3 linked regions of the Variovorax paradoxus genome follow. The protein of the gene in region 1 interacts with the protein of each later gene in a pairwise test. Links are inferred from orthologs where the notes say so. Each region holds a gene or a part of one and is shown on either strand. Other genes may lie near its edges.

Region 1 (3,064 bases):
GCCCTCGACCAGCTTGGTGACGAACTCCATGCCGCCGAAGCTGAACTTGGCCTGGTTGTTCGCAAACTGCATCTCGATGGCGCCTTCGGCGTCCGACAAGAGGCGCTGCATCTCGAGCACGGTCTTGCGCGGAAGAATGACTTCCTGGCGCGGCACTTCGACGTCGAGCGTGGCCGACGAGAACGCCAACCGGTGGCCGTCGGTGGCCACCAGGCTCAGCTGCTTGCCCTCGGCCACGAACAGGATGCCGTTCAGGTAATAGCGGATGTCGTGCACGGCCATCGCAAACGAAACCTGCGAGAGCAGGTCCTTCAGCGTCTTTTGCGGCACGCTGAACACGGGGCCGAAGTTGGCGGCCTCCTGCACCAGCGGAAAGTCCTCGGCCGGCAGCGACTGCAGCGTGAAGCGGCTCTTGCCGCCCTTGAGCACCAGCTTGCTGGCGCTCGATTCGAGGCTAACGGTCTGGTCGGCCGGCATGGTGCGCAGGATGTCGATCAGCTTGCGCGCGCCGATGGTGGTGGTGAAGTTGCCTTCATCGCCGCCGAGTTCGGCCGTGGTGCGGATCTGGATCTCGAGGTCGCTGGTGGTCAGCTGCAGCTGGCCGCCGGTCTTGCGGATCAGCACGTTGGCCAGGATCGGCAAGGTGTGACGCCGCTCGACGATGCCCGCCACCGATTGCAGCGCGGCGAGGACCTTGTCCTGGGTTGCCTTCAAAACGATCATGTCTTCTTCCTCTTCTCTTATCTCTTTGAATCCGCCAGTGAGACGCCATTCTCCGCTGTTGCGAGGGGCATTTTGGATGACATGCGATCAGCCCTTAAGCGTCTGCTCGAGGACGTGCAGCTGCTGGTTGAGCTCGGTGAGCTGCTGGCGCTCGCCCGAGATCTTGCGCACCGCGTGCAGCACCGTCGTGTGATCGCGCCCGCCGAACAGCTCGCCGATTTCGGGCAGGCTCTTCTGCGTGAGCTCCTTGGCCAGGTACATCGCGATCTGCCGCGGCCGCGCAATGCTGGCCGGGCGCTTCTTGCTGTACATGTCGGCGACCTTGATCTTGTAATAGTCGGCCACCGTCTTCTGGATATTCTCGACCGAGATCTGCCGATTCTGGATCGACAGCAGGTCGCGCAGCGCCTCGCGCGCCAGGGCGATCGAGATTTCCTTCTGGTTGAAGCGCGAGTAGGCCAGGATCTTGCGCAGCGCGCCTTCGAGCTCGCGCACGTTGGAGCGCACGTTCTTGGCGACGAAGAAGGCCACTTCCTCGGGCATCTCGGCCGATTCGGCGCGGGCCTTGTTGATCAGGATGGCCACGCGCATTTCGAGCTCGGGCGGTTCGATGGCCACCGTGAGGCCCGAATCGAAGCGCGACACCAGGCGCTCGTGGATGTCGGCCAGGCCCTTCGGATAGGTGTCGCTGGTCATCACGATGTGCGACTTCTTGGCCAGCAGGGCCTCGAACGCATTGAAGAATTCTTCCTGCGTGCGGTCTTTATTGGCGAAGAACTGCACATCGTCGATCAGCAGCAGATCGAGCGAGTGGTAGCGCTCCTTGAACTCGTCGAAGGTCTTGCGCTGATAGGCCTTGACCACATCCGAGACGAACTGCTCGGCATGGATGTAGAGAACTTTGGAATCCGGGCGGTCGGCCAGGAGCCGATTGCCCACCGCGTGCATCAGGTGGGTCTTGCCCAGGCCGACGCCGCCGTAGATGAAAAGCGGGTTGTACAGATGGCCCGGCATGCCGGCCACGTGCATGGCGGCGGCGCGCGCCATGCGGTTGGCCGTGCCCTCCACCAGCGTGTCGAAAGTGAGGCCCGAATTCAGCCGGTTCTTGAAGCCGGCGGCGGCCGGCTCCTCGCCCGGGCCGGCCACGTCGCGCGGCACGTCGGTTTCAGCCAGCACGGCAACCGGGGCAGAACGCACGGGTGCTTCTCGCGGAGCAAGCGCTAACTCAACGGCCACAGGCTGGCCGTACATCTTCTCGGCCATGGCGGCAATCTTGCCGGCGTACTGGGCCCGGATCCAGTCGAGCTTGAAGCGGTTGGCAACGAACACCGTCATGCGCGACAGGTCGTCCGCGACCTGCGCTGTCAGGGGCTTGATCCAGGTGTTGAACTGCTGCTCCGACAGCTCCTGCGCGAGCTGGTCGACGCAGGCCTGCCAGAGGCTTTCGCCGATGCCGTCAGTGGACATGGGCGCTTGGAAAGATGGTGAAACCCTCGGGCATTATTTGGTATAGGTATTGTGGATATTCTCTGCTGAAGGCGCTCGGCATTCTAACTTGTCAAAGCCTTATCCACACGCTGCCGGCGGCGGCGAAAGGCCCGCAAATCCAGTCGAAGATTGTTCGGGGGCCGAATGTTTGCGATAATTGCGGGTTTCCCTGAAAACCTCATTGCGTCTTTCGGGGGCTCATCCGAAACACGCTCTCCGGCGCCCGCGGCTTTTTCGCCTGCGGAAACAGGGAATCAGGAACCATCATGAAACGCACATACCAAGCATCCAAAGTCCGCCGCGCCCGTACCCACGGCTTTCTGGTCCGCATGAAGACCCGCGGCGGCCGTGCCGTCATCAACGCACGCCGCGCCAAGGGCCGCAAGCGCCTGGCCGTCTGACGGCAGTCCGCCTGCCGTTGCCCGCCGCCGATCCGCCAGCGCCAGTTCCTGCAGCCAGCGCTCCTGGTCCGACCAGCAACGACGGACGCGGCCCGGCTTCCATGCAGCGGCTCAAGACCCGCGCGCAATTCCAGGCCGTCCTCGCAGGTGCCACCGTGGCGCGCACTGCTCATTTCGCATTGCACCGCTGTGCGCTCGATCTTTCGTCGAGTGCGGCACCGCTGTTCGCGTCCGACGATGTCTGGCTGGGCGCCATGGTGCCCAAGCGCTGGGCGCGCCGCGCGGTCACGCGCAACGCCATCAAACGCCAGATCTATACCGTGAGCGCCGCGCCCGGCGCCGGCTTGCCGCGTGCCGCGCACGTGGTGCGGCTGCGCGCGGGTTTCGACCGCAAGGAATTCGTGAGCGCCTCTTCGGACAAGCTCAAGGGCGCCGTTCGTGCCGAACTCCAG
Region 2 (2,936 bases), 650 kb from region 1 along the record:
TCGGTCGACACCAACGAAGGCTGCCGCGACCGCCAGTACTCGGCGCTGTCGCGCTTCTGGGAGCTGGAGAACGGCACCGATTGCGGCACCTTCGGCTTCCGCGGCTATCGGCCGCTGAACGTGTCGGTCTCGGCCGCCACCCGCAAGCCCGAGACGCCCACCTCGCCGTCCGAAGGCCACTCCGGCAGCGCCGTGGCCTACCAGGCCAACGAGATGCGTATCGGCCTGTCGGTGCGCACCAAGATCGCACAGGGCCTGCTCACGCAGAACGAGCCGGCCAAGAAAGATTCGCTGTGGTTCGCGTACTCGCAGCAGTCGACCTGGCAGCTGTTCAACGGCTCGATCTCGCGGCCGTTCCGCACCACCGACCACGAGCCCGAGGTGATGTATGTCTACCCGCTCGACTTCAACCTGCCCGGCGGCTGGCGCTGGCGCTACGCGGGCGTGGGGCTGGTGCACCAGTCGAACGGCCAGAGCCTGCCGCTGTCGCGCAGCTGGAACCGCGTCTACCTGATGGGCGGCGCCGAACTCGACGACCGCTTCACCATCACCGGACGCATCTGGCAGCGGGTTTCGGAAGAGGCGGCAAAGGACGACAACCCCGACATCTCCAACTACATCGGCCGCGCCGAAGTCACGGGCCGCTGGAACTTCAACCGCGACAACACCCTGGGCTTCACGGTGCGCAACAACCTGCGCGAGAGCGGCCGCGGTTCGGTGCGGCTCGAATGGCTCAAGGCCATCGGCGATTCGACCAAGGGCAACCTGCGCTTCCACACGCAGCTGTTCCACGGCTACGGCGACACGCTGGTGGACTACAACCGCAAGCGCACGGTGCTCAGCATCGGCTTGAGCCTGGTGGATTTCTAGGCCAGCAAGGATCGCTTTATGGATCAGGACCTGACTCCCGTCGACGCCACCCAGCGCGAGATCATCGCGGCGCTGCATGTCGCACCCGTCTTCGATGCCGCCGCGGAAATCGAGCGGCGCACCGCGTTCCTCGCGGACTACCTGCAGAGCACCGGCCTCAAGGCGCTGGTGCTCGGCATCAGCGGCGGCGTCGATTCGCTGACGGCCGGCTGCCTCGCGCAGCGCGCCGTCGAGCGGCTGCGTGCGCAAGGCTACGGCGCCACCTTCATCGCGATGCGCCTGCCCTACGACGTGCAGAAGGACGAGGATGAGGCACAGGCCTCGCTCGCGGTGATCAGGCCGGACCGCATCCTCAGCGTCGACATCCGCCCGGCGGCCGACGGCATGCTCGCGGCGCTCAAGAGCGGCGACTTGGCCTTCCGCGACGCGGCGCATGAAGACTTCGTGCTCGGCAACATCAAGGCGCGCCAGCGCATGATTGCGCAGTTCGCGGTGGCCGGCGCGCACGACGGCATCGTCATCGGCACCGACCATGCCGCCGAGGCGCTGATGGGTTTCTTTACCAAGTTCGGCGACGGCGCGGCCGACGTGACGCCGCTCACCGGCCTCGACAAGCGCCGCGTGCGCGCCATCGCGCAGCGGCTCGGCGCGCCCGACGAGCTGGTGTTCAAGGTGCCGACGGCCGATCTCGAATCGCTGGTGCCGGGCAAGCCCGACGAGGACGCCTTCGGCGTCAGCTACGAACAGATCGACGATTTCCTCGAAGGCAAGCCGGTGCCCGCCGCGGCGCGCGAGATCATTCTTGCCACGCATCGCAGGAGCGCCCACAAGCGCGCGCTGCCGGTGGAGCCGCCGCAGGCCTAGCTTCGGCTGGCTTCACGCCGCCTTGAAGCGAGGCGGCTCCAGCAGGTGTTCGAGCAGCGCCGAGAGCTTGTCGACGTCGACCGGCTTCGTCAGATGGGCCCGGAAACCCGCCTCCAGGCTGGTGTCCCGGTCGCTGGCCTGCCCGTAGCCGGTGATGGCGATCAGCGGCGGCGGGTTGATCATCTCCGCCCGCACACGCCGGGCGACTTCGTGGCCGCTCAGGTCGGGCAGGCCGATGTCCAGCAGCACCACATCCGGGTCCTGCGCCTTCACCGCCTCGATGGCGGCCAGTCCGCCATGCACGACGCTGGACTTGTAGCCCAGCGCTTCCAGCAGCATGGCCATGGTCTCGGCCGCATCCACGTTGTCGTCCACCACCAGCACGCGCTGCTCGCCCACCGGACGCGGCTGCGCCTCGAGCATGGCGACCGGCGCCTGCGTGGTCGGGAACTGCACCACGAATTCGCTGCCCTCGCCCGGCCTGCCGGTGCTGAACGCGCTGACGCGTCCTGCGTGCAGCGTGGTCAGCTGCTGCACCAGGCTCAGCCCCAGGCCCAGCCCGCCCTGCGTCCTTGCCAGGTTCTGCTCGCCCTGCACGAACAGGTCGAAGATCCGCTGCAGGTCCTGCGGCGGTATGCCGGGCCCGTCGTCGCGCACGCTGATGTCCGCCTCCGTTGCGGTTCGCGAGAGCGACACGCGGATGTTGCCGCCGTTCCCGGTGAACTTCGCCGCGTTGTGGATCAGGTTGCTGAGGATCTGGATGACGCGCGCCCTGTCCCCGGCAATCCAGGGATCCGCGTCCTGCGCCTCGAGGTGCAATGTCTGCGACTTGCCCTCGATCAGCGGACGCACCGCCTCGACGGCCTCGGCGATGGCGTCGCGCAGGCGAACCGGCTTGTTCTCGATCTGGATCTTGCCGCTCGTGATGCGGCCCACGTCGAGCAGGTCGTCCACCAGCCGGGTCATCTGGCGCAGCTGCCGGCCGATGATGTCGCGGGTGTGCACGACCGCGGCCGACTCCGTCTTCTCGCGCTTGAGGAGTTCGAGCGCGTTCGAGATCGGCGCCAGCGGATTGCGCAGCTCGTGCCCGAGCATCGCAAGGAAGTTCGTCACGCGGCGCCCTTCGTCTTCCAGCGCGGTCACGCGGCGGCGCTCGGTCAGGTCGCGCGTGACCTTGGCGAAGCCGCGATGCCTGCCGGTGG
Region 3 (3,135 bases), 590 kb from region 1 along the record:
CGCGCCCGTGTCCGGCGGCCAGGCCGGCGCGCAGAACGGCGCGCTCACCGTGATGTGCGGCGGCGACAAGGCGAGCTTCGAACGCGTCAAGCCGGTGATGACCGCCTTCGCGCGCGCCGTCACGCTGCTGGGCGCGAGCGGCGCCGGCCAGCTGGCCAAAATGGTGAACCAGATCGCCATCGCGGGCCTGGTGCAGGGCCTCTCCGAAGCCATTGCCTTCGGCCAGCGCGCCGGCCTCGACATGAAGCTGGTGCTCGATGTGATCGGCAAGGGCGCCGCCCAGAGCTGGCAGATGGACAACCGCGGCAAGACCATGATCGAGGGCAAGTTCGACTACGGCTTTGCCGTCGACTGGATGCGCAAGGACCTGGGCCTGGTGCTCGACGAGGCCAAGCGCAACGGCGCGCGCGTGCCCGTCACGGCGCTGGTCGACCAGTTCTATGCCGACGTACAGCAGGCCGGCGGCAAGCGCTGGGATACGTCGAGCCTGATCATCCGGCTCAAGTAAAAACAAGGCCCGTGCAAACGGGCCTTGTTTTTTTGCTGGATCAGCGCACCGGCGAGGTCGTCGGGGTGCCGGGTTGCGCCGGCGGCAGCGGCTCCATCGGCGGCAGCGGCACGCGCGACGAAGAAGAAGTCCCGGGTGCCGACGACGGCGCGGGTGCAGGAGCGGGTGTGGATGCCCCCGTGCCGCCCCGCTGCGCCTGGCTGGCCAGTTCGGCCTCGCTCACCACCTCGACCACGCGCACCACCTTCTGCACGCCCGAAATGCCGCGTGCGATTTCGGTCGCGCGGTCGGTTTCGCGGCGCGTCGCGATGCCCATCAGGTAGACCACGCCGCGCTCGGTCACCACCTTGAACGAATTGGCGAAGATGTCCTTGGCGTCGAGCAGCGAGGCCTTGACCTTGCCGCTGATGAACACGTCGTTCGAGCGTTCCTGGAAAGTGCTGGACTGGCCGACGGTGACCTCGTTGACCACCGAGCGCACGTTGTCCACGCGCTGCACCACGTCCTCGACGCGGCGGCGGTCGGCCTCGCTGCCCACGGCGCCCGTCAGCAGCACCTGGCGGTTGAAGCTGGTGACGCTCACGTACATGTTGTCGTTGGCGATTTCGCGCACACGGGCGGCCGCGCGCAGCTCGATGCCCTGGTCGTCGAGCTGGGCGCCGGAGCTGCGGCGATCGGTCGCCACCATGCCCATGCCCACCGCTGCGGCCCCTCCGACCACGAGCGGCACGCAGGCCGACAGCCCGGCAACCAGCACGGTCCCCGCGGCAAGAGCAATGGCGAGGCGTTGGAACGGTGTCGTTGTCATGTGGAAGCTTCCTGTTCTCCGAGTAGCTGGGCATCCACGCCGTCGCACAGGCAGTGCAGTGCGAGCAGGTGGACTTCGTGGATACGCGCCGCACGTTCGTGCGACACGCCGATCTGGACGTCCGTTTCGCGCAGCGCGCGGCCGATGGCGCCACCGGTTCCGCTGCTGCCCGCGGCGGGCGATGCCGGCTGGCCGGCGCTGGCGTTGCCCAGCAGCGCGACCACCGTCATGTCGCGCTCGTGCGCGGCCATGACCGCCGCCAGCACGGCCGCCGACTGACCGCTGGCGCTGAGCGCAAGCAGCACGTCGCCGGCCTGGCCGAGTGCGCGCACCTGGCGGGCAAAGCGGTCGGCGTCGATGGCGTTGGCGCTGTCGGCCGTGGGGTCGGTGCTGTCGCCGGGCAGCGCGATGGCGCCGAGCTCGGGGCGCTCGCGCTCGAAGCGGCCGACGAAATGCGCCGCGAACTGCGCCGCCAGCAGGCCCGAGACGCCCGCACCGCAGGCCAGCACCTTGCCGCCGCTGGTCACGCACGCCAGGATGGCCTGCATTGCCTGCGAAATGGGTTTGCTGAGGACTGGGCCGGCCTGGTACTTGAGGTCGGCGCTATCGATGAAGTGTTGCTGAATCCGTTGCTCGAGCATGGGGCGCGATGATACCGGGGGGCGATGAAACAAGACGTTTGCGATATGTGTGGGGGTGGAGCCTGCGGCGCGCTGTCAGTTCCCGCCCGCGTCGAACGCCCCCTGCAGCCAGGTGATGCGCTCCTCGACCAGCACCACGTCGAAGCGGCACGGCGGCAGCGTGCGCAGACCGTTCAGGTAGTGGCGCGCGGCAAAGACGATGCGCCGCTGCTTGACGCCCGTGATGCTGCCGCCGGCACCGCCGTGCGTGCCGGTGCTGCGCTGGCGCACCTCCACGAACACCAGCGTGGCGTCGCGCGGATCGCGCATGATCAGGTCGATCTCGCCGCCGCCGCGCCCGGGCGTTCGATAATTGCGCGCAACCAGCGCCAGGCCCGCGCATTGAAGGTGGTCGAGCGCGGCGTCTTCCGCCGCGTCGCCACGATGCTTGGTCGTGATGGTCTTCATGCTTGCCCTCCCTGCCGGCTTTCTTTTTTGTTCCTACGGAGAAACCCCTTGGCTTCACTAGTACCCGCTTCCTTCGGCGCCGCCCTTGCGGCCGCGCGCGATGCCTCGGGTGCACAGCATTATCCGCAGGGCACGCTGTACGTGGTGGCCACGCCCATCGGCAACCTGGCCGACATCACGCTGCGCGCGCTGCATGTGCTGCAGCTGGTGGACGCCATCGCCTGCGAGGACACGCGCCACACGCAGAGCCTGCTGCGCGCCTACGGCATCGACCGGCCGAATGCCCAGCTGCTGGCCGTGCACCAGCACAACGAGGCCGAGGCTGCCCAGGCCGTGGTCGCGCGGCTCGCGCTGGGCGAGCGCATTGCTTACGTGAGCGACGCCGGCACGCCGGGCGTGAGCGACCCGGGCGCGCGGCTGGTCGCGGCGGTGCGCGGTGCCGGCCAGCGCGTGCTGCCGCTGCCGGGCGCGAGCAGCGTCACCACGCTGGTCGGCGCCGCCGGCCTCGTGGCGGCGGGCGACGAGAGCAGCGCCTTCGTGTTCGCGGGTTTCCTGCCGACCAAGGCCGGCGAGCGCGACGCGGCCGTGAAGGCGCTGGCGCAGGAGCGGCGCGCGGTGGTGCTGCTGGAAGCGCCGCACCGCATCGAGGCCGTGGCGCGCGCCCTCGCGGCGCTGGGCGAGCGCCGCATCACCGTCGGCCGCGAACTCACCAAGCAATTCGAGGAAATCGC

Evidence for each region.
Region 2: the proteins of dnaA (region 1) and nadE interact in binary tests that used the Escherichia coli proteins (3 or more experiments, as listed by UniProt). The link is inferred for Variovorax paradoxus from one-to-one orthologs.
Region 3: the proteins of dnaA (region 1) and QFZ47_RS09835 interact in binary tests that used the Escherichia coli proteins (3 or more experiments, as listed by UniProt). The link is inferred for Variovorax paradoxus from one-to-one orthologs.

The regions. Positions count from the first base shown.
Region 1 is NZ_JAUSXL010000002.1:1,897,162-1,900,225, reverse strand. The notes cover bases 1-2,912. They hold dnaA (chromosomal replication initiator protein DnaA), read right to left. Parts: upstream 2,191-2,912; coding sequence 811-2,190; downstream 1-810. Other genes in these bases: QFZ47_RS12715 (ribonuclease P protein component), read left to right, coding at 2,714-2,912; rpmH (50S ribosomal protein L34), read left to right, coding at 2,478-2,612; dnaN (DNA polymerase III subunit beta), read right to left, coding at 1-723. Also shown: more of QFZ47_RS12715, read left to right, coding at 2,913-3,064. UniProt on the Escherichia coli protein: Plays an essential in the initiation and regulation of chromosomal replication. Binds in an ATP-dependent fashion to the origin of replication (oriC) to initiate formation of the DNA replication initiation complex once per cell cycle.
Region 2 is NZ_JAUSXL010000002.1:1,243,408-1,246,343, forward strand. The notes cover bases 28-2,811. They hold nadE (NAD(+) synthase), read left to right. Parts: upstream 28-888; coding sequence 889-1,734; downstream 1,735-2,811. Other genes in these bases: QFZ47_RS09580 (phospholipase A), read left to right, coding at 28-870; QFZ47_RS09590 (PAS domain-containing hybrid sensor histidine kinase/response regulator), read right to left, coding at 1,747-2,811. In the rest of the region: more of QFZ47_RS09580, read left to right, coding at 1-27; more of QFZ47_RS09590, read right to left, coding at 2,812-2,936. UniProt on the Escherichia coli protein: Catalyzes the ATP-dependent amidation of deamido-NAD to form NAD. Uses ammonia as a nitrogen source.
Region 3 is NZ_JAUSXL010000002.1:1,303,878-1,307,012, forward strand. What follows is about bases 136-3,118. They hold QFZ47_RS09835 (SIS domain-containing protein), read right to left. Parts: upstream 1,958-3,118; coding sequence 1,313-1,957; downstream 136-1,312. Other genes in these bases: QFZ47_RS09825 (NAD(P)-dependent oxidoreductase), read left to right, coding at 136-508; QFZ47_RS09830 (BON domain-containing protein), read right to left, coding at 549-1,316; QFZ47_RS09840 (YraN family protein), read right to left, coding at 2,033-2,404; rsmI (16S rRNA (cytidine(1402)-2'-O)-methyltransferase), read left to right, coding at 2,453-3,118. In the rest of the region: more of QFZ47_RS09825, read left to right, coding at 1-135; more of rsmI, read left to right, coding at 3,119-3,135. UniProt on the Escherichia coli protein: Required for the timely initiation of chromosomal replication via direct interactions with the DnaA initiator protein.